4 regions of the Streptomyces sp. NPDC002055 genome follow, and region 1 is predicted to be linked to each of the others. Evidence: riboswitches for the same ligand, from Rfam matches in the RefSeq annotation. Region 1 holds a riboswitch; each other region holds the start of a gene.
The links. Region 1 has a riboswitch for cyclic di-AMP ahead of ABT112_RS03425 (M23 family metallopeptidase). Riboswitches for the same ligand answer to the same signal wherever they lie in the genome.
Positions count from the first base shown of each region.

Region 2: linked by a shared signal. The riboswitch ahead of ABT112_RS06275 (transglycosylase family protein) and the one ahead of ABT112_RS03425 (M23 family metallopeptidase) in region 1 are both predicted to bind cyclic di-AMP.
Region 3: linked by a shared signal. The riboswitch ahead of ABT112_RS20000 (transglycosylase family protein) and the one ahead of ABT112_RS03425 (M23 family metallopeptidase) in region 1 are both predicted to bind cyclic di-AMP.
Region 4: linked by a shared signal. The riboswitch ahead of ABT112_RS18005 (C40 family peptidase) and the one ahead of ABT112_RS03425 (M23 family metallopeptidase) in region 1 are both predicted to bind cyclic di-AMP.

Region 1 is NZ_JBEOXS010000004.1:111,268-118,511, reverse strand. It holds gene ABT112_RS03430 (GntR family transcriptional regulator) at 1-228, opposite strand, end outside; gene ABT112_RS03425 (M23 family metallopeptidase) at 410-1,201, opposite strand; cyclic di-AMP (ydaO/yuaA leader) riboswitch at 1,215-1,373, opposite strand; gene ABT112_RS03420 (M16 family metallopeptidase) at 1,694-3,061, opposite strand; gene ABT112_RS03415 (M16 family metallopeptidase) at 3,073-4,443, opposite strand; gene ABT112_RS03410 (DNA gyrase/topoisomerase IV subunit A) at 4,782-7,232, shown strand.
Region 2 is NZ_JBEOXS010000007.1:161,510-168,753, reverse strand. It holds gene ABT112_RS06295 (Ppx/GppA phosphatase family protein) at 1-21, opposite strand, end outside; gene ABT112_RS06290 (DUF501 domain-containing protein) at 18-572, opposite strand; gene ABT112_RS06285 (FtsB family cell division protein) at 632-1,117, opposite strand; gene eno (phosphopyruvate hydratase) at 1,252-2,541, opposite strand; gene ABT112_RS06275 (transglycosylase family protein) at 2,757-3,431, opposite strand; cyclic di-AMP (ydaO/yuaA leader) riboswitch at 3,436-3,607, opposite strand; gene ABT112_RS06270 (transglycosylase family protein) at 3,863-4,879, opposite strand; gene ABT112_RS06265 (cytochrome P450 family protein) at 4,984-6,369, opposite strand; gene ABT112_RS06260 (lysoplasmalogenase) at 6,558-7,244, opposite strand, start outside.
Region 3 is NZ_JBEOXS010000030.1:61,688-68,931, reverse strand. It holds gene ABT112_RS20005 (permease) at 1-498, opposite strand, end outside; cyclic di-AMP (ydaO/yuaA leader) riboswitch at 1,195-1,336, shown strand; gene ABT112_RS20000 (transglycosylase family protein) at 1,342-2,574, shown strand; gene ABT112_RS19995 (hypothetical protein) at 2,914-3,270, shown strand; gene ABT112_RS19990 (SDR family NAD(P)-dependent oxidoreductase) at 3,301-4,080, opposite strand; gene ABT112_RS19985 (cupin domain-containing protein) at 4,077-4,574, opposite strand; gene ABT112_RS19980 (transglycosylase family protein) at 4,908-6,176, shown strand; gene ABT112_RS19975 (NADH-quinone oxidoreductase subunit B family protein) at 6,320-7,244, shown strand, end outside.
Region 4 is NZ_JBEOXS010000026.1:44,371-51,614, forward strand. It holds gene pcrA (DNA helicase PcrA) at 1-878, opposite strand, end outside; cyclic di-AMP (ydaO/yuaA leader) riboswitch at 1,159-1,336, shown strand; gene ABT112_RS18005 (C40 family peptidase) at 1,345-2,493, shown strand; gene ABT112_RS18010 (hypothetical protein) at 2,680-3,033, opposite strand; gene ABT112_RS18015 (C40 family peptidase) at 3,276-4,340, shown strand; gene ABT112_RS18020 (hypothetical protein) at 5,135-5,611, shown strand; gene ABT112_RS18025 (transcriptional regulator) at 5,608-6,393, shown strand; gene ABT112_RS18030 (roadblock/LC7 domain-containing protein) at 6,431-6,865, shown strand; gene ABT112_RS18035 (hypothetical protein) at 7,120-7,244, shown strand, end outside.

The sequences.
Region 1 (7,244 bases):
GACACAGGCACCGGCGTGCCGGCGCGTGGTCACGAACCCCTCGGACTCCAGCGTGCGCAGGGCCTCCCGGACCGGCACCCGGGAGACGCCGTACCGGCGGGCGAGCACCTCCTCGGTGAGCCGGCTGCCGGGCGGGTGCGCACCGGAGACGATGTCGTCCCGGATCGCCTGGCACACCGCGTGCGCCGGAATTCCCTTACCGGCCGTCGGCAGCGTATTGCCGTTCACCGTCGCCCCCGCATGGCCCGACCTCCTGTGAAAGGTGAAGGGCGAAGCACAATTCGGCGCCGCCCCGTTCAGGAACTCTATGGCAATGCGGAGGCGTTTCCGACGCGTACGGCCGGACCGGCGCTGACTTTTGGACAGACCGGACCGGCGTTGCTCTGCGGCCCGGCGGCAGCCGGAGGCTTCAGAGGCTGAGGCCGTGCGACCGGAGGTAGGCGATGGGGTCCATGTCCGAGCCGTAGTCGGGCGAGGTACGGGCCTCGAAGTGCAGGTGCGGGCCAGTGGTGTTGCCGGTGTTGCCGGACAGGCCGATCTGCTTCCCCGGGGTGACCGTCTCGCCCACGGAGACGCCGACGGAGGACAGGTGGCCGTACTGGGTGTACGTGCCGTCCTTCATCTTGATCACCACGTTGTTGCCGTAGGCGCCGCCCCAGCCGGCCTCGACGACCTCGCCCGCGCCGACGGCGTGGACGGAGGTGCCGGTGGAGGCGTGGAAGTCGATGCCGGTGTGGCTGCCGGAGGACCAGGCGCCGCCGGAGGCCTGATAGCCGGTGGAGACGCCGCCCTCGACGGGGAGGACGAAGGTGTTCAGACGCTTGCGCTCGGCCTCGCGGGCGGCCCGCTCCTTGGCCTCGCGCGCCTTCTCGGCCTTGGCGGCGGCCTCGCGCCGCGCCTCGGCGGCCCGCTTCTTGGCCTCGGCCTCGGCCTTGGCCTTGGCGGCGGCCGCGTCGGCGGCCTCCTGCTGGGCCTTCGCCTGGGCATCGATGGTGTCGGCGAGGCTGTCCCCGGCGACGATCGCCTGGCGCAGCCCGGTCTCCTCGGGCGCCGGGGTCTCCCCGGGCGCGGCGAGCGCGGGCGTGGCGACCGAGGCGACGGCGCCGGCGGTGGCGAGGGTGGCTATGCCTGCGATGTTCGCGCCGGAACGGGCCATGCGGCTCGGACGGCGGTGTTTCCCGGTGGCACGGGTGAACGCCATGGGGCGGCGTACTCCTTTCCTTCCTTCTCGCCTACCGGGTTAGCTGACGGGTTCGGAGCAGGAAGGTCTCCTACGGACCCCTCGTAAGAGGCGTCCGATTCACCCCAGGGACTGCGCACGGGTCCCCGGCTCCCCTGGCTCGCGCCGTACGGGGACTCGGCGATGACTGTCCGGTGCCGCGGGTGCGGCCGGTGTCCGACCGAACAGCCGGACCGACGCTAAACGGGACATCTTTCAATCGCCAAAGAAATGCCGATCTTTGTTGCGCACACCACAGGAGAACACTCGCCCTCACCTACAAAACGGGCATACGACCGAACCCCGGCGCCGTACCCGGCACCGGGGTTCGCTGTCGTGTCACGGCCCGCGGGAACGGACCGACGCGGCGTCAGCCGCCCCCGGGGACAAGCCCCTTGGGGCAGCCGCGCCACAACGGGCCCGGCGGACCGGCGGGTTGGGACCCGCCTTCCCCGCCTCCGGGCCCGGGACGGCTCAGCCGCCGACCACCTTCACCTCGCCGATGCCGAGCGCGCGCACCGGCTCCTCGATCTGCGAGGCGTCGCCCACGAGCACGGTGACCAGCCGGTCCACCGGGAAGGCGCTGACGGCCGCCGCCGTCGCCTCCACGGTGCCGGTCTCGGCGAGCCGGGCGTAGAGCTGCGCCTGGTAGTCGTCCGGCAGGTGCTGCTCCACCTGGTCGGCGAGGGTGCCGGCGACGGCCGCGGCCGTCTCGTACTTCAGCGGCGCGACCCCGACGAGGTTCTGCACGGCGACGTCCCGCTCGGCGTCGGTCAGGCCCTCGGCGGCGAGGGTGCGCAGCACCTTCCAGGCGTCGTCCAGGGCCGGGCCGGTGGAGGCGGTGTCCACCGAGCCGCTGATGGCCAGCAGTGAGGCGCCGGTGCCGTCGGGACCGGAACGCAGCACCTGGCCGAAGGCCCGCACGCCGTAGGTGTAGCCCTTCTCCTCGCGCAGCACCCGGTCGAGCCGGGAGGTGAGGGTGCCGCCGAGGCAGTAGATCCCGAGCACCTGGGCCGACCACACCCGGTCGTGCCGGTCCGGGCCGATCCGGCCGATCAGCAGCTGGGTCTGGACGGCGCCGGGCCGGTCCACGATCACCACGCGGCCGGTGTCGTCGGCGGTCACCGGCGGGACCGGGCGCAGCTCGGCGGGGCCGCCGGTCCAGGCGCCCAGGGTGTCGCCGAGCACCGCGGCGAGGTCGGTGCCGGCCAGGTCGCCGACGACCACCGCGGTGGCGGTGGCAGGCCGGACGTGCGCCTCGTAGAAGGCCCGGACGGCCGCGGCGTCGATGCGTGCGACGGTCTCCTCGGTGCCCTGCCGGGGGCGGGACATCCGGGACGAGGCCGGGAAGAGCTCCTTGGAGAGCTCCTTGGCCGCGCGGCGGGCCGGGTTGGCCTGCTCGTGCGGGATCTCGTCCAGCCGGTTGGCGACGAGCCGCTCGACCTCGCCGTCGGGGAACGCCGGGGCGCGCAGTGCGTCGGCGAGCAGCCCGAGCGCCTTGGCCAGCCGGGAGGCGGGGACCTCCAGGGAGACCCGGACGCCGGGGTGGTCGGCGTGCGCGTCGAGCGTCGCGCCGCAGCGCTCCAGCTCGGCGGCGAACTCCTCGGCCGTGTGCTTGTCGGTGCCCTCGGACAGCGCCCGGGCCATGATCGTGGCGACCCCGTCCAGCCCCTCGGGCTCGGCGTCCAGCGGGGCGTCGAGGTTGATGTCGACGGCCACCACCTGCTGGCCGGGCCGGTGGCAGTGCAGCACCGTGAGGCCGTTGGGCAGGGTGGCGCGCTCGGGGGCCGGGAAGGCCCACGGCTTGGCGATGCCGCCCTGCGGCTGGGGGTGGAAGGTCATGGTGGCGTCGGTCACCGGTCCGCCTCCTCGTCTGCAGTGTCGTCGGCGGGGGTGCCGTCGGCGGTGTCGTCGGCGGCGGGGGCGGTCGGCTCGTAGACGAGGACCGCGCGGTTGTCCGGGCGCAGCCGGGCGGCGGCCACGGCCTGCACCTCCTCGGCGGTGATGTCCAGGACCCGCTGGACGGCGGTCAGCGCCAGCTGCGGGTCGCCGAACAGCACGGCGTAGCGGCACAGCTGGTCGGCGCGGCCGCCGACGGTGGCGAGCTGGTCCAGCCACTCGCGCTCCAGCTGGGCCTGGGCGCGCTCCATCTCCTCGGGCGTCGGCCCCTCCGCGGCGAAGCGGGCGAGCTCCTCGTCGACGGCGGCCTCGATGGCCGGCACCTCGACGCCGCCGGAGGTCTTCACGTCCAGCCAGCCCAGCGACGGCGCTCCGGCCAGCCGGAGCAGGCCGAAGCCCGCGGCGACGGCCGTGCGGTCGCGGCGGACCAGCCGGTTGTGCAGCCGCGAGGACTCGCCGCCGCCGAGCACGGTCAGCGCCAGGTCGGCGGCGTCGGCCTCCCGGGTCCCGTCGTGCGGCAGCCGGTAGGCGGCCATCAGGGCGCGGGCGGGCACCTCCTCCTCGACAACCTCGCGCAGCTGCCCGCCGAGCACGTCGGGCAGCGAGCCGTCACGCGGCGGCTGCTTGCCGTCGTGCCCGGGGATGGTGCCGAAGTACTTCTCGATCCAGGCGAGCGTCTGCTCCGGGTCGATGTCGCCGACGACGGAGAGCACCGCGTTGTTCGGCGCGTAGTAGGTGCGGAAGAAGTTCCGCGCGTCCTCCAGCGAGGCGGCGTCCAGGTCGGCCATCGAGCCGATCGGGGTGTGGTGGTACGGGTGGCCCTCGGGGTAGACCATCGCGGTCAGCTTCTCGAAGGCGGTGCCGTACGGGACGTTGTCGTAGCGCTGGCGCCGCTCGTTCTTGACGACGTCGCGCTGGTTCTCCATGCTCTCCTCGTCCAGCGCGGTGAGGAGGCTGCCCATGCGGTCGGCCTCCAGCCAGAGCGCGAGCTCCAGCTGGTGGGCGGGCATGGTCTCGAAGTAGTTGGTCCGCTCGAAGCTGGTGGTGCCGTTCAGGGAGCCGCCGGCGCCCTGCACCAGCTCGAAGTGGCCGTTGCCCGGGACGCTCGACGAGCCCTGGAACATCAGGTGCTCGAAGAGGTGAGCCAGACCCGTACGGCCCTTGACCTCGTGGCGCGACCCGACGTCGTACCAGAGGCACACCGCGGCGACCGGGGTGAGGTGGTCCTCGGAGAGCACCACCCGCAGGCCGTTGGCCAGGCGGTGCTCGGTCGCTGTCAGGCCGCCGGAGCCGGCCTGTTGCGTGGCCGTGTGACCCATCGGCATGTACGTCCCTTCGATCGCTGGGGGGAGAAATGCTGCCACTGTATGCAAGCGCGGTGACGCCTGGCGAAGTTCCCGCACGACCGGGCCGCTACGCTTCCGCGATCGGCGCGTGTCGGGTAACCGGACGCTGATGTTCCATTCCTGGTGTCCAACGTACGGTGCACCGGCCGGCGCCGTGACGCGCTGGGTTCCCCGGCCGGCCCGCCGGGGCGCACGCCCCCGCAGCGGGCCGGGTACCGCCGCGCCCCGGCCGGGTCGTGGAACGCGCTGTCGGTCGCGGGGTCCACAATGGTCCGCGTCAGCACCCGCTCAGGCAGTTCTAAGGAGCAGCAGCCGAGATGGCCCGCCGCAGTACGAAGACCCCGCCGCCCGACGACTTCGAGGAGCGCATCCTCGACATCGACGTCGTGGACGAGATGCAGGGCTCCTTCCTGGAGTACGCCTACTCGGTCATCTACTCGCGCGCGCTCCCCGACGCCCGCGACGGGATGAAGCCCGTGCACCGGCGCATCGTCTACCAGATGAACGAGATGGGCCTGCGCCCGGAGCGCGGGTACGTGAAGTGCGCGCGCGTCGTCGGCGAGGTGATGGGTAAGCTCCACCCGCACGGCGACGCGTCGATCTACGACGCCCTGGTCCGCATGGCGCAGCCGTTCTCGATGCGGCTGCCGCTGGTCGACGGGCACGGCAACTTCGGTTCGCTGGGGAACGACGACCCACCGGCCGCCATGCGTTACACCGAGTGCCGGATGGCCTCGGCGACCTCCCTGATGACCGAGTCGATCGACGAGGACACCGTCGACTTCACGCCGAACTACGACGGCCAGGAGCAGGAACCGGTCACCCTGCCGGCCGCCTATCCGAACCTGCTGGTCAACGGCGCGTCCGGGATCGCGGTCGGCATGGCGACCAACATGCCGCCGCACAACCTGGGTGAAGTGATCGCCGCCGCCCGCCACCTGATCAAGCACCCGGGCGCGGACCTCGAGACGCTGATGAAGCACGTCCCGGGGCCGGACCTGCCGACCGGCGGCCGGATCGTGGGGCTGAACGGCATCCGCGACGCCTACGAGACGGGCCGCGGCAGCTTCAAGATCCGCGCGACGGTCGCGGTGGAGGACGTCACCGCCCGGCGCAAGGGCCTGGTCGTCACGGAACTCCCCTTCACGGTGGGCCCGGAGAAGGTGATCTCCAAGATCAAGGACCTGGTCGGCTCGAAGAAGCTCCAGGGCATCGCGGACGTCAAGGACCTCACCGACCGGGCGCACGGGCTGCGCCTGGTGATCGAGATCAAGAACGGCTTCAACCCCGAGGCCGTACTGGAGCAGCTCTACAAGCTGACGCCGATGGAGGAGTCCTTCGGCATCAACAACGTGGCGCTGGTGGACGGCCAGCCGCTGACGCTGGGCCTCAAGGAGCTGCTGGAGGTCTATCTGGACCACCGCTTCGAGGTGGTCCGGCGGCGCAGCGAGTTCCGGCGCACCAAGCGCCGCGACCGGCTGCACCTGGTCGAGGGCCTGCTGATCGCGCTGATCGACATCGACGAGGTCATCAGGATCATCCGGTCGAGTGAGAACTCCGCGGAGGCCAAGCAGAGCCTGATCGCCCGCTTCTCGCTCAGCGACATCCAGACCCAGTACATCCTGGACACCCCGCTGCGCCGGCTGACCAAGTTCGACCGGCTGGAGCTGGAGTCCGAGCGCGACCGGCTGGGCGAGGAGATCGAGAAGCTCACCCGGATCCTGGAGTCGGACGCGGAGCTGCGCAAGCTGGTCTCGGCCGAACTGGGCCAGGTGGCGAAGAAGTTCGACACCGACCGGCGGACGGTGCTGCTGGAGTCGGCGGGCGCGCCGGTCACGGCGGTACCGCTGGAGGTCGCCGACGACCCGTGCCGGGTGCTGCTGTCCTCCACCGGGCTGCTGGCGCGCACGGCCGGCTCCGAGCCGCTCGGGGACACGGGCGGCAAGCGCGTCAAGCACGATGTGATCGTCTCCGCGGTCCCGGCCACGGCCCGTGCGGACGTGGGCGCGGTGACCTCGACGGGCCGCCTGCTGCGGCTCCCGGTGATCGACCTGCCGATGCTTCCGGAGACCGCCGGCGCCCCGAACCTCGCGGGCGGCGCTCCGATCGCGGAGTTCCTGACGCTGGAGGCGGACGAGACGCTGGTCTGCCTGACCACGCTGGACGAGTCCTCGCCCGGCCTCGCGCTCGGCACCCAACAGGGTGTGGTGAAGCGCGTGGTGCCGGACTACCCGGCCCACAAGGACGAGTTGGAGGTCGTCTCGCTCCGCGAGGGCGACCGGATCGTCGGCGCCGTCGAGCTGCGCACCGGCGAGGAGGATCTGGTCTTCGTCACCGACGAGGCCCAGTTGCTGCGCTACCCGGCCGCCCAGGTGCGGCCGCAGGGCCGCGCGGCGGGCGGCATGGCGGGCATCAAGCTCGGGGCGGACGTCAAGGTGATCTCGTTCGCCGCGGTGGACCCGGCGGCGGACGCCGCGGTGTTCACGGTCGCGGGTGCCCGGGGCACCCTCGGCGGCCCGGCGCAGAGCTCGGCCAAGCTGACGCCGTTCGACCAGTACCCGCGCAAGGGCCGGGCCACCGGCGGGGTGCGCTGTCACCGCTTCCTGAAGGGCGAGGACGGCCTCGTGCTGGCCTGGGTGGGGACGACTCCGGCCCGCGCGGCCACCGCCACCGGCACACCGGCGGACCTGCCCGAGCCGGATCCGCGGCGCGACGGCTCGGGGCTGCCGCTGCCCAAGGCGGTGGCCGTGGTGGCGGGACCGGTGTAGCCGCTCCCACTC
Region 2 (7,244 bases), on a different contig from region 1:
GATCGCGGCGACCCGGGTCACTGCGCCTCCTCCGCCGCCTCGGCCGGACCGTCGGCGGGGCCGCAGCCCGCGCACGGGCCCTTCCGCCACCACTCGGGCAGCATCGCGATGGCCTCGTCGCCGAGCGGGTTCACCCCGGGGCCGGCCGCCAGGGAGTGGCCGACCAGCACGTGCAGGCACTTCACCCGGTCCGGCATGCCGCCCGCGCTGGGGAAGCCCTGGAGCACCTCGATCGCGTCCCGGCGCCGGATGTAGTCCTCGTGCGCGGCCCGGTAGGCGGCCGCCAGCTCCGGGTCCTCGGCGAGCCGGGCCGTCATCTCCTTCATGACGCCGTCCGCCTCCAGCGTGCCGATGGCGGAGGCGGCGCGCGGGCAGGTCAGGTAGTACAGCGTCGGGAACGGGGTGCCGTCCTCCAGGCGCGGCGCGGTCTCCACCACGTCGGGGAGCCCGCACGGGCAGCGGTGGGCGATCGCCCGCAGCCCGCGCGGAACGCGGCCGAGCTGCTCGCCGATCGCCGTGATGTCGGCGTCGGTCGGCGGGGTGGGGTCGGTCGGGGGAGGGGGCGTGTCCATGCCTGCGCAGATCTCTTCGTCGGTTCGGTCGGTTGATCGGGAGCGGTGTCCCGCGTCGCCTATCGGGTTCGGTGCCCCGCGTCGGCGCGGTCGACGCCGTCCCAGAGCTCGCTGTACCAGGGGCGGGCGGCCGCCTCCTCGTCACGGCTGCGGACGGGGTCGGGGCCGCCCTCGCGGACCACGGTGTAGCCGGTCTCGCCGGGGCGCACATAGTGCAGGTGCTCGCGGGCCTGCCGCTCGACGTACGCCGGATCCTGCCAGCGGGCCTTCTCGTCGCGCAGCCGCTCGACCTCGGCGCGCGCCCGCTCGGCACGGCGCTGCTGTTCGGCGATCAGGGAACGCTGCGAGACGAACTGCCGCATCGGGTAGGCGAGCGCGACGACGAGGGAGCAGACCACCAGGGCCAGCAGTGCCGCCCGGCCGGTGAGCCGGCTGCGGCGCGGCGGTCCGGCGCGCCGGCCGGCCCGGTAGACCCGGGCGGCGGCCTGCTCGCCGAGAGCCTTGAGTCTGGTCGCGGTGGAGAACCGCTCCCGGTCTCCGGCCACGTCGCCTCCCCTGTCGCTCCCCGCACCGGCTCTCCGTGTCCAGTACGAACGTCCCCGGCCACGGTACGGGACCGGGGACGGGGACGTCCGGATGCCGGGCGGGGCCGTGTGCGGCGGCCCCGCCGTGGCGCGTCCTACTGGAAGCGGAACCGCGGGAAGGCGGAGCGGCCCGCGTACACCGCGGCGTCGTCGAGGATCTCCTCGATGCGCAGCAGCTGGTTGTACTTGGCGACGCGCTCGGAGCGGGCCGGGGCGCCGGTCTTGATCTGGCCGCAGTTGGTGGCGACGGCCAGGTCGGCGATGGTGACGTCCTCGGTCTCGCCGGAGCGGTGGGACATCATGCACTTGTAGCCGTTGCGCTGGGCCAGCTCGACGGCGTCCAGGGTCTCGGTCAGCGAGCCGATCTGGTTGACCTTCACCAGCAGGGCGTTGGCCGTGTTGCTCTCGATGCCGCGGGAGAGGCGCTCCGGGTTGGTGACGAACAGGTCGTCACCCACCAGCTGGACCTTGTCACCGAGCTGCTCGGTGATGGTCTTCCAGCCCTCCCAGTCCTCCTCGTTCAGCGGGTCCTCGATGGAGACCAGCGGGTACGCGGCGACCAGCTCGGCGTAGTAGGAGGTCATCTCGGCGGCGGAGAGCGACTTGCCCTCGAACGCGTACGCGCCGTCCTTGTAGAACTCGGTGGCGGCGACGTCGAGCGCGAGCGCGATGTCCTGGCCGGGGGTGTAGCCGGCCTTCTTGATGGCCTCGACGATCAGGTCGAGGGCCTCACGGTTGGAGTCCAGGTTCGGGGCGAAGCCGCCCTCGTCGCCGAGGCCGGTGGACAGGCCCCGCTCCTTCAGCACGGACTTCAGCGTGTGGTAGACCTCGGCGCCCCAGCGCAGGGCCTCGGAGAAGGACTCCGCGCCGATCGGGGCGATCATGAACTCCTGGATGTCCACGTTGGAGTCGGCGTGCGAGCCGCCGTTGAGGATGTTCATCATCGGGACCGGCAGCAGGTGGGCGTTGGGGCCACCGAGGTACCGGAAGAGCGGCAGGTCGGACGCCTCGGAGGCGGCGTGCGCGACGGCGAGCGAGACGCCGAGGATGGCGTTGGCGCCGAGCGAGGACTTGTCCGGGGTGGCGTCCAGGTCGAACATCGCCTGGTCGATCAGCCGCTGCTCGGTGGCGTCGTAGCCGACGAGCTCCGGGCCGATCTGCTCGATGACGGCGAGGACGGCCTTCTCGACACCCTTGCCGCCGTAGCGGCTCTTGTCTCCGTCGCGGAGCTCGAGGGCCTCGAACGCTCCGGTGGAGGCACCGGAGGGGACGGCGGCACGACCGGTGCTGCCGTCGTCGAGGCCGACCTCGACCTCGACCGTGGGGTTGCCTCGCGAGTCGAGGATTTCCCGGGCTACGACGACGTCGATGGACGGCACGAGCATCTCCTTCATGGGTGTGACGCAGATTCGCAGTGCCTCAGTGGCGCTGCGCCACGAGCCTAACCGGACCGGCCGCATCGGTCGGCCTCTGCCCGCCCGACGAGACAAAAAGGCGCCCATAGGCCCGCAAAGCACGCCCCGGCCGGGCGCGTCCGGGGGCAGGGCGCTCGGCCGGGGGTGGCCCGCCGCCCGGCCGGGGCCGGGCGGCGGGAGGCGGGTCAGCTCAGGTGGAGCCGCTGGCCCGGGTAGATCACATCGGCGTCGTCCACGATGTCCTTGTTCAGGTCGTAGACCTTCTTCCAGCCGCCCTTGACGTCCTCGGCCTTCGCGATGGTGCCGAGGGTGTCGCCGGACTTGACCTTGTACTCGCCGTCACCCTTCTTGACGGCCTTCGGCGCGGCCTGCTTCTGCGGGGCCGCGGCCGGGCGGTCGCTGCGGTCGGCGTGCTCCGGGGCACCGCGGTCCTCCGCGGCGCCGCCGCCGGAGGAGGAGCCGGTGTCGACACCGGCGGCCGGGCCGCCCGCGGTGAGGCCACCGGCCCCGGCGCAGGACCAGGCGCCCGGACCCTGCTGGGCGAGCAGCTTCTCGGCAGCGGCGATCTGCTGCTCCTTGGTGGCCTGGTCGGCGCGCGGGGCGTACTGGGTGCCGCCCGCGGCGGCCCAGCTGGACTGGGAGAACTGCAGGCCACCGTAGTAACCGTTACCGGTGTTGATGGACCAGTTGCCACCGGACTCGCACTGGGCGACCTTCTCCCAGGTGTCCACGGAGGCGGCGGAGGCCGAGGTGGCGCCGATCAGCGGGGCGGCCACGGCGGTGCCCGCCAGACCGGCGAGCGCGGCCATACGGACGGCCTTGGACGGACGGCGATGCTTGTTCTTGCCGGAAAGCAGCATGGAACGGTCTCCTCACCGACGCCTGCGAGGTGAGCTGTCGGGTTCGGGCTGTGAGTGCCCGGCCCGGTGCCTGCGCACCGGGCTTCACCCCTAGCCGGTCGGCCCGTTCATCCTTCAACGGACGTGTCCGGCACTTACCTTGGGTCCCCCGCTCCTGCCTACGGCGCTTTCGCGACGATTCCCTCCGGCCGCCGGCAGGATTCGGCGTGACGGTCGAAGGCGCCCGCGGTGGCGAGCGGACACGACGGTAAGCACACCGGCCCCGTGGGTTCAAAGTGCGACATCCCGCCCACCGAACCCCTCCCTGCCCGCCCGTCACTCACATCACCGCAGGTGAGGGCGGGTACAGGGACATCCGGCCGTCCAGACAGGCGCGTTGGGCCGATGAGATGCTTCTCTCACGCACCCACAACGGGCGGAAAGGGCTCGAACTACCCTTCGGAATCGCTCAGATCGAGGTCCTGGCCTGGGCGAATCATGTCCGCGTCGGAGCCGACGACGTCCTCGTTCGACGCGTACAGCGCGCTCCAACCACCGGGAAGGGCGTACTCCTGAGCGATATCCGACAAACTGTCACCCGGTTGGACGGTGTACCGGCCGTCCGCGGACGTGTCGGCCCGGTCCTCACCGCGTGAGGCGTGCCGTCCGCCGTCGCGCTCCCCGTCCCCGGACTCCTGCTCGTCGGCGGGGGCGCCACGGTGCCGGCCGGCGCCTTCGCCGCCCTGGTCCGAGCCGCCCTTGCCCGAGCCGTCCCGGTCCGAGCCGCCCTGGCCCGAGCCGTCCTTCCCGCCGGACGCGCCGTCGCCCTCGTCGGACCGGTCGGCGTCGGCCTTGTCGTCGCCGCTCTTGCCGCCGTCCGCGTCGCCGCTCTTCCCGTCGCCGCTCTTCTCGTCCTCGCGCTGCTCGCCGTCGCCCTTGTCGGTATCGGCGTCGTCGCTCTGCGCACGGTCCGCGTCGTCGTCGGCGCCGTCGGACGACGACGCGCCGTCGGAGTACTCCGGGTCGAGCGGCAGCAGGGACTCCAGCGGGCCCGGCGGCTCGGTGCTGCCGGGGTCGACATCGGGGGCCTCACCCCCTTCCTGCAGCCCCGCGTTGGTGGCGCAACTGGGCCAGGCCTCCGGCCCGCGCTCGGCGAGGATCTTCTCGGCCACCGATATCTGCTGGGAGCGGCTGGCCAGGTCGGCGCGCGGCGCGTAGTCCCGGCCGCCGTGCTCCTCCCACATCTCCTGAGTGAACTGCAGGCCGCCATAGAAGCCGTTGCCGGCGTTGGCGCTCCACAGCCCGCCGCTCTCGCACTGGGCGACCCGGTCCCAGGTATCGGCGTCCGCCGCCTGGGCGCCGGTGGCCCCGAGCAGCGGCATCGCGATGCCCGCGCCGGTCATGCCGACGGTGACGAAGATGGCGGGTGCCTGGCGGGGGCGGCGGTGTCGACCGTTCCCGGAACGCATGCGGTTGCCTTTCGAGCGAGTGACAGGGAGCCGTGGGGGGACCGCTTGAAAGTAGCGGCGGCCCACGGCAGTCACAAGACGATGTAGCCGAGATCACGTATTGGTCACGTAGTTGACAAACCTTCACTTCCTGTAGGGGTGAACTCCACCGGAAGGGTCCGCAGTCCCCGCATGATGAGCCCGCCACGCCACCGCAATTCATCTGTTTCCACCGCAAGTCGCATATCCGGCAGGCGGCGCAGCAGGGTGGCCAGCGCGGTCTGCGCCTCCAGCCGGGCGAGCGGTGCGCCCAGGCAGTAGTGGATGCCGTGGCCGTAGCCCAGGTGCTGGTTGTCGCGGCGGGCGAGGTCGAGGGTGCCGGGCGCGTCGAAGCGCTCCGGATCGCGGTCGGCCGCGGCCAGCACCACCAGCACCGGCTCCCCGGCGGCGATCCGCTGCCCGCCGAGGGTCAGCGGCTCGGTGGCGAAGCGCCAGGTGGCGAGCTCGACGGGGCCGTCGTAGCGCAGCAGCTCCTCGACGCCGGTGGCGAGCAGCTCCGTCTCGCCGGCCGCCAGGGAGCGCTGCAGCCGCTCCCGTTGAACGGGATGGCGCAGCAGCGCGTACATACCGTTGCCGATGAGATTCACCGTGGTCTCGAAGCCGGCGAACAGCAGGATGAACGCCATCGCGGCCGCCTCGCCCTCGGTCAGGTGCTCACCGTGGTCGCTGGCGCGGATCAGGCCGGAGATGAGGTCGTCGCCCGGTTCCGCCCGTTTGCGGTGGATCAGTTCGGCCAGGTAGGAGCGCATCTTCTTGACCGAGCGGGCCACTCCCCCGCGCGGTCCGCCGCCGTGCCGGATCATCATCCCGGCCCAGTCGCGGAAGTCGTCCTGGTCCTCGGCCGGTACGCCCAGCAGGTCGCAGATGGCGTAGATGGGGAGGGGAAAGGCGAAGTCGTGGATGAGGTCCGCGGAGCCGTTCCCGGCGAAGCCGTCGATGAGCCGGTCGGTCAGTTCCTGCACCCGGGGCGCGAACTCCGCCACCCGGCGCGGGGTGAAGGCCTTGGAGACCAGGCGGCGCAGCCGGGTGTGGTCCGGCGGGTCGATGTTGAGCAGATGGGTCATCAGATCGGCGCTGCGCTCGCCGGGAATGCCGACCTTGCCCTTGGCGTGGGCGGACTCGCTGTGGTGGACGGGGTTCTTGGAGAGCCGGGCGTCCGCGAGGGCCTGCCGGGCGTCGGTGTACCGGGTCACCAGCCAGGCCTCGACGCCGCTGGGCAGCGCGGTCCGGTGCACGGGACTGTGCTCGCGCAGCCAGGCGTACGCCGGATACGGGTCCGCGGCGAACTCCCAGCCGAAGAGCTGGGGCGGGGAGTCCGGGTCCGAGGCGTCCTGGGCCCGAGCGGCGGAGGTCTCGGGGGCCGGGGCGGTGGCGTCTTGGGCGGTGGCGTCCGGAGTCGAGGCGTCCGGGGCGGTGGCGTCCGGGGTCGGATCGGGGTTTTCCTGGGGCACGCTCCACCGTAACCGCCCGGCCGGGAGGCCCCGCCGCCCCGTCCGCGGGGACGCCGGAGCCGGGGCCTTGCGAGCCGGGCCGGGAACGGGGGTCCTGGGAGCCACGGCCGGAGGCCGGTGTCCCGGGAGCCGGGGCCGGGATCCCCGGGAGGCTTGGGAGGCTTGGGAGGCTTGGGAGCCGGAGGACGTTACGCGGTCTGCCGGGCGTCGTGGTGCTCCAGCCAGCCGGAGGTGAGGAGGTACTGGCCGAGGAGGTACCCGGCCATGATCAGCACCTCCTGGGAGGGGACCTCCCGGCCCGCCTCCTTGAGCCCGATCAGCAGGTCCGAGCCCAGGAAGGCGGCGGCGCCCGCACCGACCCGGCCCCCCACGCCGAGCGCGGTGACCGTCATCGCGACCAGCGCGAGGCTGTAGCCGGCCACCGGCAGCCGCAGCTGCTTGTCGAGGGTCGGCGCGAGGGCGGCGTTCACCGCGGCCCAGCCCGCCAGACAGCCGACCGCCGGCCAGGGCTTCCGCGCGATGCCGCGGAGTGCGCCGAGTCCGGTGCAGCCCGCGGTGTAGCTGACCTGGGTGCCCAGGAACGCCGCCATTCCGAGGAGGAAGGCGGGCTTGTGCTCGTCGAAGAGAAGCGCCGTGTCACCGGCGGCGGCGAAGGCGAGTCCGGCGACGAGAGCCTTGGGGACCGGCGCGGAGGTGTCGGGGCGGCGGCGCAGCACATGGACCGCGAGCGCGGGCATGAGCAGCGGCTTCGCGGCCCGGCGCAGGCCACGCGGGCTGCTGTTCACGCCCACCAGGTCGGCCGCGGAGAGCACTCCGAACGCCGCGAGCGCACCGCGCCCGTGGCCGTCGGGCCGGGTCAGCTGCTGTGCGGCCGC
Region 3 (7,244 bases), on a different contig from region 1:
GCCGCCCCGGGCCGGCAGGCGCAGCCATTCCGCGCGGCCGAGCCGGATCCACAGCCATCCCATGATCACCGAGGTGAGGAGCGAGGCGACGAGCCGGGCGGCCACCATGCCGGGGTTCCCGGGGAAGGCCACGGCCGTGGCGGTGAGGACCACGGGGTTCACGGCGGGAGCCGAGAGCAGGAACGTCAGGGCGGCGGCCGGGGCGACGCCGCGCCGGATCAGGCTTCCGGCCACCGGCACGGAGGCGCATTCGCACCCCGGCAGCACCACCCCGGCGGCGCCGGCGACGGGGACGGCGAGGGCCGGCTTCCTCGGGAGCAGCCTGCTGAACGCGTCGGCGGGCACGAAGGCGTTGATGGCGCCGGACACGGCCGTGCCCAGCAGCAGGAACGGAAGGGCCTGGATCACGATGGCCACACAGACCGTCCGCCAGGCCTGGACGCCGGGGTGGGCGAGCAGGCTCCCGCCGCCCAGGACCAGCGCCGCCGCCACGGCCAGCGCGACTGCGGCCGTGGCGATCAGGGGAGTCGCGGAACGGTTGCGCCCCCGGAGCAGCGCGGTCGCGCCGGAGGCGTGCCGCACCGGCGGCGAGGTGTCGATCAGCTCTTCCGCTCTCTGCACACTGACTCCGCACGTCCGCGATCAAGAACCACACGATAACCGGGGGAGAGGCCCCCGCCGGGGTTGCCACCGCGGTGGGCGGGGCAGCGAATCATCCGTTTCGCCGGATATGCCCCCTGAGGGGAGTGGTTCGGGGTGCGAGTGCCGAGCTGCGGGATGTATACGGCAAATAGACATCAATCCTCCTTCATCGAGGCAAAGTCGAAATGCACCTCAAAGTCGGACAATTGGCTCCGTGGTGACCCATTTCACAAAGATATTTCCGGGGTGTGATGCCGCCCACGCGAAAAGCGTGAATCCGGGCAACTCGGTTACCGCCCGCCGAACGTGAGAGTCGTTCAGTAGTAATGCGAATCGCTCTCGGATCAAGATCCGGAGCTCAGTGTGACCCTGTCCCGAGTGGATCTACCGAAAGGTGATTCCGGGGAATACTCGCCACTTGTCGGAAAGAATTCGGTGCGCTTACTTTTACCGCTGCCTGCCCATGAAAGGGCGGGCCGTACTCTGTCGGAGCGCCGAGTCCTGCCGCCGGTGGAGAGGAAACAACCAACGCACCACGGCAGGAGCGGGGGAACCAGGTAGGTGCCGGACCGCGCAACAGGCGAGGAACGGCTTGGGGTGAAGACGCGCCGCAGCGCACGACGCTGCTCAGGGCGCGGCCGGGCAACTCCAGCCCGAACCCGACAGCTCACCTCGCAGGCGTAGGAGAGGAATACCCCTATGTCTGCACGCGGACGTCACCGCCGGTACAGCCCCGGCCGTATTTCCCGAGCTTCTCTCATCGCCGCTGCCGGTAGTGCCGGAATCGCCCTACCGCTCATCGGTGCCGGCTCGGCGCAGGCCGCTTCCGTCGACACCTGGGACAAGGTCGCGGAGTGCGAGAGCGGCGGCGACTGGAGCATCAACACCGGTAACGGCTTCTACGGTGGCCTGCAGTTCACCAACGACACCTGGCAGGCCTTCGGTGGCGGCGACTACGCCGCGCGCGCCGACCAGGCGACCAAGGACCAGCAGATCGCCGTCGCCGAGAAGGTCCTCGACGGCCAGGGCCCCGGCGCCTGGCCGGTCTGCTCCGGCAAGGCCGGGCTGACCCAGGGCGGCGCCGCCCCGCAGATCAGCCCCGACGGCGGGAAGGCCGCCCCGGCCGAGTCCGCCCCGAAGCCCCAGGGCGAGAAGGGCAAGCCGGCCGAGCGCAAGGCCGGCGCCGGGTCCGAGACCCGCTCGTACACCGTCGTCCGCGGCGACACCCTGTACAAGATCGCCACGACCCACGACGTCAAGGGCGGCTGGCACCGGGTCTACGAGGGCAACCGCGAGGTCGTCGGCGGCGACCCGAACCTGATCCTCCCGGGCCAGAAGCTCACCCTGGGCGGCAAGGAGAAGGGCGCCCCGAAGCACGACGCCCCCGAGCGCGAGTCCGAGCGGCCGGCTCCGAAGCACGAGGCCCACCAGGCCGCCGAGCACAAGGCCGCGCCGAAGCCCGCCGCGAAGGCCGAGCCGAAGCAGCAGGCCGCCCCGGCCAAGGCCGCCGCGCAGAAGTCCGCCGACGGCTTCACCGCCCCCGTCGACGACCTCTCCGTGGGCACCCCGTACCACCAGTCCGGTGCCAGCTGGTCCAGCGGCTACCACACCGGCACCGACTTCCCCGTGCCCACCGGCACCACGGTGAAGGCCATCGGTGCGGGCGAGGTCGTCTCCGCGGGCTGGGGCGGTTCCTACGGCAACCAGGTCGTCATCCGCCACGCCGACGGCAAGTTCAGCCAGTACGCCCACCTGTCCTCGCTGTCCGTGTCGGCCGGCCAGTCGGTCACCGGCGGTCAGCAGATCGGCCTGTCCGGCTCGACCGGCAACTCCTCCGGCCCGCACCTCCACTTCGAGGTCCGCACCGGTCCGGACTACGGCTCGGACATCGACCCGGTCGCCTACCTGCGCGAGCACGGCGTCAGCATCTGAGCCCACGCGCCGGCCCGGCGCGTGGCACCGAGGCCCGGGGTGACCGACCGGCCTCACCGACGGACCGAGGCGCCCGTCCCCGCTGCACGGGGGCGGGCGCCTCGTCCGTTGTGTGCGCCGCTTCGGCGCGGCCCGTCCGCGCGCCGCGCCGTCCCCCGCCCGGCCGAGCCGGCCGAGACCGTGACCGCGGGGGTGTCCGGGGGCGGGGAAACGGCCCCGCCGTGCGGCCGGACGGGTGATCCCGGAGGCCGATCCGCAACCGGAGGGAGAAACCGGCCGTCGGAACGGGAGACCATGATTTCCCCCTGACCGATGGGGAATTGAAGGAAGGCACCGACCATGGCCGATCCGACGGCAGTCACGATGGAGCTCCCCCCGCGGCCCGACGCCCCGGACCCGGCCCGGATCGGCGGCCATCTGACGCCGGCCGACGGGCTGCGGCTCATGCTGCACGCCGAACTCACCCGGGCCGCCGTCCCGCCGCACCCCGACGACCTGCGGGTCATCCACGATCTCGCGCAGCTGGACGAGGACGCCGTCGGGACCATCGTCCGCTGGCTCCGGCAGGCCGCCGGCAGCACCGTCACCCTGCCGCCCCGCACCGTGGGCCGCTCGGCGTGCACGGTCCCGGTCCCCGCGCAGCCCCCGGCGCCGGAGCCCGCCACCCGGGTGGACCCCCGGCTGCTCGCCTGGTGACGTCCGGGACGACCGCGTCCGGCGCGGTGCCTACCAGGGCGACCGGGCCGTCACCCCGCCGTCCACCACCAGGTCGTGGCCGGTGACCCAGCCCGCCATCGACGACGCGAGGAACACACAGGCGCGGCCGATGTCGGCCGGAGTGCCGAGTCGCCCGAGCGGCGCCGCGGCCCGGTAGCGCTCCACCCCCTCGGGCCACGCCTCCTCGATGCCGGGGCGGCTGATCAGGCCGGGGGAGACCGTGTTCACCCGGATCCCGGACGGTCCGTACTCCACCGCCGCCGCCCGCGCGTGCTGGATCAGGGCCGCCTTGGACGCGGCGTAGTGCGCGTGCCCCGGTGTGGGCGAGGATCCTTCGATCGAGGCGACATGGGTGACCGTGCCGCCCGTGCCCGCCCGCCGCATCACCCGCGCGGCCGCCCGGGTGCAGCAGAACGCGCTGGTGAGATTGGTGTCGATCACGGCGCGCCAGTCGGCGGCGGTCATCGACGCCAGCTCCTGGACCGGCTGCACCCCGGCGTTGTTGACGAGCGCGTCCACCCGGCCGAAGCGCGCCGCCGCGGCCTCCATCAGCCGTTCGCAGGCCGTCTCGTCGGTGAGGTCGGCGGCCACCGCCCATGCCGTGCCGCCCTCGCCGGTGATCAGTTCCACCACCTCCCGGGCGCGCTCGGCGCCGGTGTGGTGGTGGACCACGACCTGCGCCCCTGCGCGCGCGAACTCCCCGGCGATGCCCGCCCCCACGGTGCCCGCCGCTCCCGTCACCACGGCCACCAGCCCGTCGAGCGCGGGCAGTTGTCCCTGCCCGGTCATGCGGTGCGGGACAGGGCGCGGATGAGGTCCCCGTGCAGCGGATAGCGGGCGCTCAGCTCGTCCGCCTCCCCGCCCTCGTAGTCGACGGGGGAGAAGCCGGGTGCCATGGTGCAGCCGAGGAGCGTCCGGGCGCCCCCGGGGCGCACCCGGGCCCCCATCCAGGTGCCGCCGGGCACCACGTACTGGAGGTGCGCTCCGGCGCGGATGTCCGGGCCCAGGATCTCCACCCGGGAGCCGCCGCCGGGCTCCAGGAGCAGCAGCTCCACCGGGTCGCCGAGGTGGAAGTGCCAGACCTCGTCGCGCGGGAGCCGGTGCAGCGCGGAGAAGTGGTCCTCCTCGGCGGAGAGCAGGAGCAGGATGGCCGAGCCGGCCGGGTGTCCGTCGGGCTGTTCCGGTCCTGCCCAGGTGCGGTGGAAGAGGCCGCCTTCGAGGGGCAGCGGCCGCAGGCCGTACATCCGGGCGAGCTCGCCCGTGGAAGGGAGGGGGTCCGGCATGTGCTGCCTCCGTCGGGGGTCCGGTTGCGCGGAAAGGGAGAATTCAGGCGTCCGGGGCCAGCGTTGATGATGTGTGACGCACCTCACAGTAGGTATCATTCCGCTTCGCTCTCTGCGCCCGGACGGCCATGTTCCGGCCATTTTCAACAGCCGGACGAGTTTCTTCGCGTCAATTCTCAGGGCGCCGTCCCGGATGCAACGGGATTGCTCCCGAAGGAAAGTGATGCCCTTTCATGCGTACCACCCTATCGATCTTCAGTAATTGGCACACTCTGGTGGCCGTGAAATGCCCCCCGTCACCCCGGCGCGCCCGCGCAGGAGAGGAACAGCTCTATGCCCCCACGTGGACGCCATCGCCGTTACCAGCCGAACCGGATCTCCCAGGCATCCCTCACCGTCACCGCCGGCGGCGCCGGCATAGCCCTGCCGCTGGTCGGTGTCTCCGGAGCCGAGGCGGCGTCCGCCGACACCTGGGAGCGGGTGGCGGCCTGCGAGAGCACGCACCAGTGGCACATCAACTCCGGCAACGGCTTCTACGGCGGCCTGCAGTTCACCCAGAGCACCTGGGAGGCGTACGGCGGCACCGCCTACGCCCCGCGGGCCGATCTCGCCACCCGGGAGCAGCAGATCGCCGTCGCCGAGAAGGTGCTCGACGGGCAGGGGCCCGGCGCCTGGCCGGTGTGCTCGGTGAAGGCGGGACTCACCCGCGGCGGCCCGGCACCCCAGGCCGCCCCGGCCCCCCGCCCGGCATCCAGCGCGGCGAAGACCACCACCGGCGGCGCGTCGGCGGCGCAGCGCGACGGGTCCGGCGGGCACCGGGAGAAGCCCGGCGCCCAGCGGGAGAAGGCGGACGAGCGCGCCGGGCGCGCCGACCGGACGAAGCCCGGCAACTACACCGTCGCCAGTGGTGACACCCTGTACACCATCGCCCGGGTGCGGGACGTGGACGGCGGCTGGGAGCGGGTCTACCGGGACAACCGCGAGGTGATCGGCAGCGACCCGGACCTCATCATGCCCGGTCAGCGGCTCACCGTGGACGCCACACCGGAGCCCCGCGGCACACCGCGGGCGGACCGGGAGGAGCCTCGCAAGCCGGCCCCGCGGAAGGCCGCACCGAAGCCGCAGCCGAAGCCCAAGCACAAGCCGAAGCAGCAGCCGGACGCCCGGCACCGTGCCGCCGAGCCCGCCGCGGCCCAGGGCTTCACGGCGCCGGTCGGCGCCGCCACCCCCGGCACCGCCTACCGGGCCGCGGGCGGCAGCTGGTCCAAGGGCTACCACACCGGGGTCGACTTCCCCGTGCCCACCGGCACCACGGTGAAGGCCATCGGCGCGGGCGAGGTCGTCTCCGCGGGCTGGGCCGGCTCGTACGGCTACCAGGTCGTGATCCGGCACGCCGACGGCAAGTACAGCCAGTACGCCCACCTCTCCGCGCTCTCCGTCCGGGCCGGCCAGCAGGTCGGCGGCGGCCAGCGGATCGCCCGCTCCGGCTCGACCGGCAACAGCACCGGACCGCATCTGCACTTCGAGGTCCGCACCGGGCCCGGCTTCGGCTCCGACATCAACCCCCTCGCCTACCTGCGGGGCAAGGGCGTCGGCATCTGATCCATCGCGTGTTCCTCCTCCTGGGTCCTTCGGGGCGATAGGGGCTTCCCGCACTTACCGGCGCCCGCATGCGTGGGCTATGCCGGAGAGGAAGGGCGGGCCGCACCCTGGCGCGCCCGAGGGACCCGGAGGAGGACGCGCTTATGAGCGACACGACCGTCACCTCCGCCGATGCCGGGACAGTCGACGGAGAAAAAGCGGAAGCCGCCCCGATTCACATACTGTGGATCAACGCGGGCCTGAGCTGTGACGGTGACTCCGTCGCGCTGACGGCCGCCACCCAGCCGAGCATCGAGGAGATCGCTCTCGGAGCCCTGCCCGGCCTGCCCGAGGTCGCCGTCCACTGGCCGCTGATCGACTACGAGTGCGGCCCGGTCCAGGGCGCCGACACCTTCATCGAGTGGTTCTTCAAGGCAGACCGCGGCGAGCTCGAGCCCTTCGTCCTGGTCATCGAGGGATCCATCCCGAACGAGGCGATCAAGCAGGAGGGCTACTGGTGCGGCTTCGGGGACAACCCCGAGACCGGCCAGCCCATGACCACCAGTGAGTGGATCGACCGGCTGGCGTCCAAGGCCCTGGCCGTCGTCGCCCTCGGCACCTGCGCCACCTACGGTGGCATCCACGCGATGGAGGGCAACCCGACCGGCGCCATGGGCGTGCCCGACTATCTCGGCTGGGACTGGAAGTCCTCGGCGGGCATCCCGATCGTCTGCGTCCCCGGCTGTCCCGTGCACCCGGACAACGCCTCCGAGACCCTCACCTACCTGCTCTACCAGGCCGCCGGCTCGGCACCGATGATCCCGCTGGACGCGGAGCTGCGGCCGACCTGGCTGTTCGGCGCCACCGTGCACGAGGGCTGCGACCGGGCGGGCTACTACGAGCAGGGCCAGTTCGCCCACGAGTACGACTCGCCGCAGTGCCTGGTCAAGCTCGGCTGCTGGGGCCCGGTCGTCAAGTGCAACGTCCCCAAGCGCGGCTGGATCAACGGCATCGGCGGCTGCCCCAACGTCGGCGGCATCTGCATCGCCTGCACCATGCCGGGCTTCCCCGACAAGTTCATGCCCTTCA
Region 4 (7,244 bases), on a different contig from region 1:
TACTCGTCGACGAGGACGTGCCGGAAGCGCCGCCGGTAGTGCTCGGCGACGTCCGGGAAGGCCTGGAGCAGGTGGACCGTGGTCATGATGATGTCGTCGAAGTCGAGGGCGTTGGCCTCGCGCAGCCTCGACTGGTACATCGCGTAGGCCTGGGCGAGCGTCTTCTCGAAGCCTCCCCCAGTCTCCGACTGGGAGGTGCCCCCAGACGCCTGCCCGGCGAAGGTCTCCTCGTCGATGAGCTCGTTCTTGAGGTTGGAGATCTTCGCGCTGAACGACTTGGGCGGGTACCGCTTGGGGTCCAGGTCGAGATCCCGGCAGACCAGCGACATCAGGCGCTTGGAGTCCGCGGCGTCGTAGATCGAGAAGCTGGAGGTGAAGCCGAGCTTCTTGCTCTCCCGGCGCAGGATGCGGACGCAGGCGCTGTGGAAGGTGGACACCCACATGGCGTTCGCCCGGGGGCCGACGAGCTCCTCGACGCGCTCCTTCATCTCCCCGGCGGCCTTGTTGGTGAAGGTGATCGCGAGGATCTGGCCGGGGTGGACGTGGCGCGCGCCCAGGAGGTGGGCGATGCGGTGGGTGAGCACCCGGGTCTTGCCCGAGCCGGCGCCGGCGACGATGAGCAGCGGCGATCCGGTGTGGACGACGGCGGCGCGCTGCTGTTCGTTCAGGCCCTCGAGCAGCGCGGCCGGGTCGATGGCAGGCCTCGGCGCGCCGTCGCGGTAGTACGCGTCCCGCTGGACGGGGTGGTCGAAGCGCCCCTCGAAGAGGTCGTGGGGGACCTCTTCCCGCGGGTGCGCGGACTCCTCGGGCGGCGGCGGGGGCTCCTCGCCCGAGTGCTCGAGGTCCGCCAGGAAGCTGTCGTCAAAGAGGCTGCTCATCGCCCACCGAGTCTAGGCCGCCGGACCGACAGCCCACACCGGTTCCCGCGTCCGGGCGGCGGCGACCGTCCCGTTCCGGCCGCCGCCGGTCCGCCGGCGGGCAAGGTACAGGCCGTGGGGCCCGGCCGGCAGGAGGCCGGGGGCGGCATGATCGAGCTCACACCTCAGGTCACGAAAAGGTTTCGGGCATATCGAACACCAGCCTTCACAGCACCCCCACACATTGGCTACCGTGCTCGCTCAGGCGGCTCGCACCACCCGCCGACGACCGCGTCGGCACGGGCGGCCTCCGCCGAGTCCGGCCCTGCCTCAGGCACCCGGAGCCGGGGACCCACAAAGCAACAATGGGGTGAATCGGCCCTCCGCACGCGGATCGAACGCCGTGCACGGGCCGTAGGGCAGCCTTCCGATCCGCCCGAACCCGACAGCTAACCCGGTAGGCGGTCCACGGAAGGAGACGCGCGCCTTGGCGTCGCACCGCAAACCGCGGACCAGCATTCTCGCCTCCCCCAGCTCCGCCCGCGCGGCCGTCGGCCTCACCACCGCGGCGGTGGCGTCCGCGACGCTGCTGTCGCAGAGCGCCCAGGCCGCGCCGGACGAGCCGCCGCAGAGTATCGAAGAGGTCCAGAAGAAGGTCGACGACCTGTACCGCCAGGCCGAGTCGTCCACCCAGGAGTACAACCAGGCCAAGGAGCGCACCGACGCCCAGCGTTCCCGCACCGACCGGCTGGTCGACGACGTCGCGAAGCGGACGGAGCGGCTGAACGAGTCCCGGCGCAAGCTCGGCGGCCTCGCCGCGGCCCAGTACCGCGAGGGCGGGATGGCCCCGACCGCAACGCTGATGCTCTCGGAGCAGCCGCAGGACTACTTCGACCAGAACCACCTGATGGACCGGATGACCCAGCGGCAGCAGCGGGCCGTCTCGGACTTCCAGGAGGAGCAGGAGGAGGCGTCCGAGCAGCGGGGCAGGGCCACCCGGAGCCTGGAGTCGCTCACCGATTCGCAGGACCGGCTGCGGGCCAGCAAGCGGACCGTGCAGCGCAAGCTCGCCGAGGCCCGCGATCTGCTGTCGGACCTCACCGCCGAGGAGAAGGCCCGGCTGGCGGCGATCGAGCGCCGGAAGCAGGAGGAGGCCCAGCGCAAGGCGGAGGAGCTGGCCCGGGAGCAGGCCGAGAAGCAGCGCCGGGAGGAAGCCGAGCGGGGCGACAGCGCGGGCCCTTCCACCGGCACCGGCACCGGCCAGGACTCGGACTCCGGCACCGCCTCGGCCAAGGCCGCCCAGGCGCTGGCCTTCGCGAAGGCACAGATAGGCAAGCCGTACGTCTGGGGCGCCAGCGGCCCGAACTCCTTCGACTGCTCGGGGCTCACCCAGGCCGCGTGGAAGAGCGCCGGGGTCTCCCTGCCGCGCACCACGTGGGACCAGGTGAAGGTCGGCACCCGGGTCGCCACCGAGGATCTCAAGCCGGGTGACCTGGTGTTCTTCTACGACGACATCAGCCACGTCGGGATCTACGCGGGCAACGGCCAGATGGTCCACGCCCCGAAGCCGGGCGCCAACGTCCGCACCGAGGCGATCACCTACATGCCGATCTACGGCAGCGTCCGCCCCTCGTAGCCGGCCGACAACGCGGAGTGCGCCCCACCGGACCGCCGGTGGGGCGCACTGCGTTCGGGGGGCCATTGAAGGGGCGGATCGGGGCCGAGTATCGCTTCCGGCCGGCCGGGGCCGCCCCCTTCCGGGACTCCGGGGCTACGTCCGGGCCGGGACTGCGGGGGTACGTCCCGGGCCGGGACTGCGGGGCTATGTCCAGAGCACCGCGATGAACACATTGGCGACCGTCAGCAGGCCGACCGCGGCGAAGGCGCCCTTCTCGACCTTCTCCTCGTCCCGCTTCACATAGACCAGGGCGAGGATGACGACCAGCAGGGCGAGCTTCACGCCGAGCTTGACGGTGTTCGGGGTCTGGTCGTCGGCCTGGTTCAGGCCGACCAGCGCGACGCCGGTGACGAGCATGGTCAGCGCGCCGTGCAGCATCCCGGGGACGAACCGCGCCGTGCCCTGGCCCATCGCCTTCATCTGGGTGAGGAATCCGCCGAGCAGCGAGGCGATGCCGATGATGTGCAGGCCGACGAAGACATTGATCAATATGTCCATGCGGCGGAGCGTAACCGGGCCCATAGCACCCGCTCGCAGCCGGGTCCGGCTCTATCGCCATTTCGATCATGCGCGCACCGGGAAACGTCAGAGCGGCGAGAAATCACCCGGGGCTTCCGTTCAGACCCGCACGTAAAGGACCCAGTCCCGCTCATCCTCGTACTTGCTCCCGCCCGGCGGGCTTAGCGTCCTCCTCCAGACGGCCGAACCCCCCGCGGCTGTCGGACCGTTGGAAGGATGTGATGGCGGCCGTGGCCTCGCACCGGAAGCCCAGGCGGCGATCGCTGACCGGTACCACCGCCCGTACGGCGGTGACCCTCGCACTCGCCTCCGCCGCGGGCGGAGGCGCCCTGGAGGGCACCGCGCTGGCCGACCCCGGCCCCGGCACCGCCCGGGTGAAGGCCGAGGTCGACCGGCTCCACCAGGAGGCCGAGGAGGTCACCGAGAAGTACAACGGCGCACGGGAGAAGGCCGTGAAGGCGCAGCAGGCCCTGGACGGACTCCGGGACGAGGCGGCCCGCCGGACGCAGCGGCTGAACGCCTCCCGCAACGCCCTGGGTTCGCTGGCCACCGCCCAGTACCGGTCGGGCGGCATCGACCCGGCGCTCCAGCTGGCGCTCTCCTCCGCGCCGGACCAGTACCTGGAGCGCGCCTCGCTGATGGACCGGGCGGGCAGCCGGCAGGCGACCGCCGTCGCCGGGATCCGCCACCAGCTCCGCGGCCTCGACCAGGTCCGTGACCAGGCGGGTGACCGGCTGGCGGACCTCCGCGGCCACCAGGCGGAGCTGCGGACGCAGAAGAAGGCCGCGCACCGGAAGCTCGCCGCGGCGGAGCGGCTGCTGGACCGGCTCACGGCGAAGCAGCGCGCCGCCGTCCTCCGGCAGGACGACCACGCCGCCGAGAGTGCGGACCGCGCGGACCGCGGTGCCCCGCGCACCGCCCGCCTCAAGGCACCGAACGCCCGCGCCGCCCAGGCCGTCTCCTTCGCCTACGGGGCGCTGGGCAAGCCGTACGTGTGGGGCGCGACCGGGCCGGACGGGTTCGACTGCTCCGGGCTCACCCAGGCGTCCTGGCGGGCCGCCGGGGTCGCCCTCCCCCGCACCAGCTACACCCAGATCAACGCGGGGCAGCGCGTCCCCCGCTCCGAGCTCGCCCCGGGTGACCTGGTGTTCTTCTACTCGGGCATCAGCCATGTGGGGCTCTACATCGGCAACGGACAGATGATCCACGCGCCGCGGCCGGGCGCCCCGGTGCGGCTGGCACCGATCGACCAGATGCCGTTCGCGGGGGCGAGCAGACCGGCGTAGACGGAGCGGGACGCGGCCGACGTGGACGGAGCGGGACGCGGCCGGCGTGGACGGAGCGGGACGCGGCCGGCGTGGACGGAGCGGGACGCGGCCGGGGCCCGGCAACCGACGGTCGGCGACCGACGGCCGTCGGCCCTCGTCACCGACTTCACGGGTGGTCGTTCCGTTCGTCGGCCCCTCTCGGCAGTCGGGCCCGGCGCGCGGCCGAGGTCGGGCGCCGGGGACGAGCGCCGGATCCCGATTGCGGCGCGCCGGATTGCCGGGAGCCGTTGCGGGGCGCCGGGCGCCGATCGCCGATCACCGATCGCCGGTTGCCGAGTGCGGGCCCGGTGCGGGGCGCACGCTGCCGGGTGGTGCCGGAGATCACACGCGCTCCGCGCCTCGGAACCCGCCGCACTCTCCCCTCCCGCACCGGGCGCCGACGGCCGTAACGCCGTCCCGGCCGCCGTCGCCGGACGGGGTGACTCCGCTCTCGGAGCCGGAGGTCCGGTCCACGCCCCCTGACGCCCGGACCTGCGAAAAGGCGGCGAGAGAGCGGCATTTCAGGTCGGCGGGGGCGGCTCTCCGCAGGCCGCCGAACGGCTCCGCCGCTGCCGCCGAGCGAGGCGGGCTCCGCGGTCCGGGAGCGGAACCGGAGGCTCACCGAGCCGGCGGAGGGGCGGAGTCTAGCGATCCAAGGGCATATTCCGCGGGGTAATGCCATAACTCCCCACCTTCGATGCCACGGTACGTAATCTCTTCGTCACTGACGCGCTCCCACAGCGTCAGCACGCTGCACAGGGAGGGGAGTCGGCGTGCCCGGAATCGACGAGTGCCTGCTCAAAGCCATGACGCTGCCCGGCGCCCGCGGGGCCGCGGTCGTCGACTGGACGAGCGGCCTGGCCCTCGGCACCGTCGGCGACTCGCCCAACGGCGACCACGAGGCCACCGCGGCGGAGACCGCCGAACTGGCCCGTATGGCCGCCGAGCAGACCGCGTTCGCGCTCACCGAATCGCACCGGCCGGCCGAACTCTGGGGGCCGCCCGGACCGCCGCGGCCCGCGCTGGACCGGGCAACATTCGGGGCTCCGGAGATCACCGACCCCGGCAAGGGCGCCCCCGTGGAGGACGTGATCGTCACCACCCGCACCGGCTACCACCTGCTGCATTTCGTGGAGACCGCCTTCGACAGCAGCGTCTTCGTCCACGTGTGGCTCGACCGCGACGAGGGGAACCTCGCGCTCGCCCGAATATGCCTGAAGGACCTCGCCGAGCGGCTGGTACTTGGATGACAACCACCGAACTGACGCGGCCCACCGAACTCCCGCTGCTGGCCCGCCTCGCCGCCGACCGGGCCACCGGCGCACTCCTCCGCGACGGCGGCACCCTCTTCCTCTCCGACGGCGCCGTGGTGCACGCGGAGAGCGACGCCGCCCCCGGCATCGACGTCCTCCTGACCACGACCGGACGCCTCCCCGCCGAGCGCTGGCAGGAGGCCGTCGACCGGGCCGGGGCGCACTGCCGGGTCGGCCGCCATCTCGTCGACAGCGGCAGCCTCGGCGACGGCGAGCTGGAGATCTGCCACCTGAACGCGCTGTTCGACGCCGCGTACTTCGCGCTGGCCCCCAGCGACGGCCCCACCCGCTTCCGCCAGGGCGCCGTGCACTGGCTCGGCCCGATCCGCCCGGTACGGGCCGAGCACGTGGCCCGGGAGTCACGGCGCCGCCGGGACCTGCTGGACGGCCTGTGGCCGTGGCCGGCCGTCGACACCTCCCCCGTCACCCGGCACCCGTCGGCCCGCGCCCCCGCGGTCACGCACCGCCAACGGGCCGTACTGGACCTGGCGGACGGCCTCCGCACACCCGCCCGAATCGCCCGGCTGCTGGGCCGCCCGGCCTTCCACACCCTGATCGACGTGCGCCGGCTGGCAGCGGCCGGGCACATCCGGACACCCCACGCGTCCGAACCGCCCCCCGCATCCCATCCCGTTCCCGACTGGGTCGCGGACCTCTCCGCCGACCCGGACATAGCCCTGCTGCGCCGGCTTCGTGATGCTTTGGAGGCACGCCTGTGAGTCCCCGGTCCGTCCACCAGGCCCTCTCCACGCCGTCATGAGGCGAGCCTTGAGACTGCGCGCCGAGAGGAGACAGCTGTTGGCCGCCGAAGCCGAAGTCCTCGACGAGCTGCGGCGGTTACGGGCCCGTGTCCCCCACCTGACCGGCGCCCTGGCAGCGAGCATCGACGGCCTCGTGCTGGCCCAGGACGCGGCCCCCGTGGAGGCCGAGGGCGTCGCCGCGCTCACCGCCGCCGCGCTCGGGGTCGCCCTGCGGATGACGGACGCCACCGGTCAGGGCGAGTTCCGCGAACTGCTGCTCCGCGGCGACCACGGCTATGTCGCGACCTACGCGGCGGGCACGTCGGCCGTCGTGACGGTCATGGCCGGCTCGCGGACCAATGTGGGGCGGCTGCACCTGGAGGGCCGCCGGGCCGGTGCCCGCATCGGTGACCTCGTCGACGGCGCCCTCGACCGCCCGGAGCTGCCGTGACCCGCCCCGCCCGGCACCGTCAGCCGCCCGACCCCGACCCGCCGTCCTGGCCACCGGCACCGCCGCTGCCACCGCCCCCGCCACTGGCGCCGCCCGCTCCGCTGTCTCCGTCCCCGCCCCCGCCCCCTCCTCCACCTCCGGCCGCCGGACCCTCCATGCCTGATCCGAACCCCCCGAATTCCGCCGACCGGCGCGGGCCGACCCGCACCGCGACCCAGCGGAGAACACCCCAACGGAAAGGAAGTGCATCAACCATGGCCAATACCGAGACCGCCCTCAAGGAAGCGATGACCTCGATAGAGGGGGCGCTCGGCGTCGCCCTCGTCGACTACACCAGCGGCATGGCGCTGGGAACCCTGGGCGGGGGCAAGGAACTCGA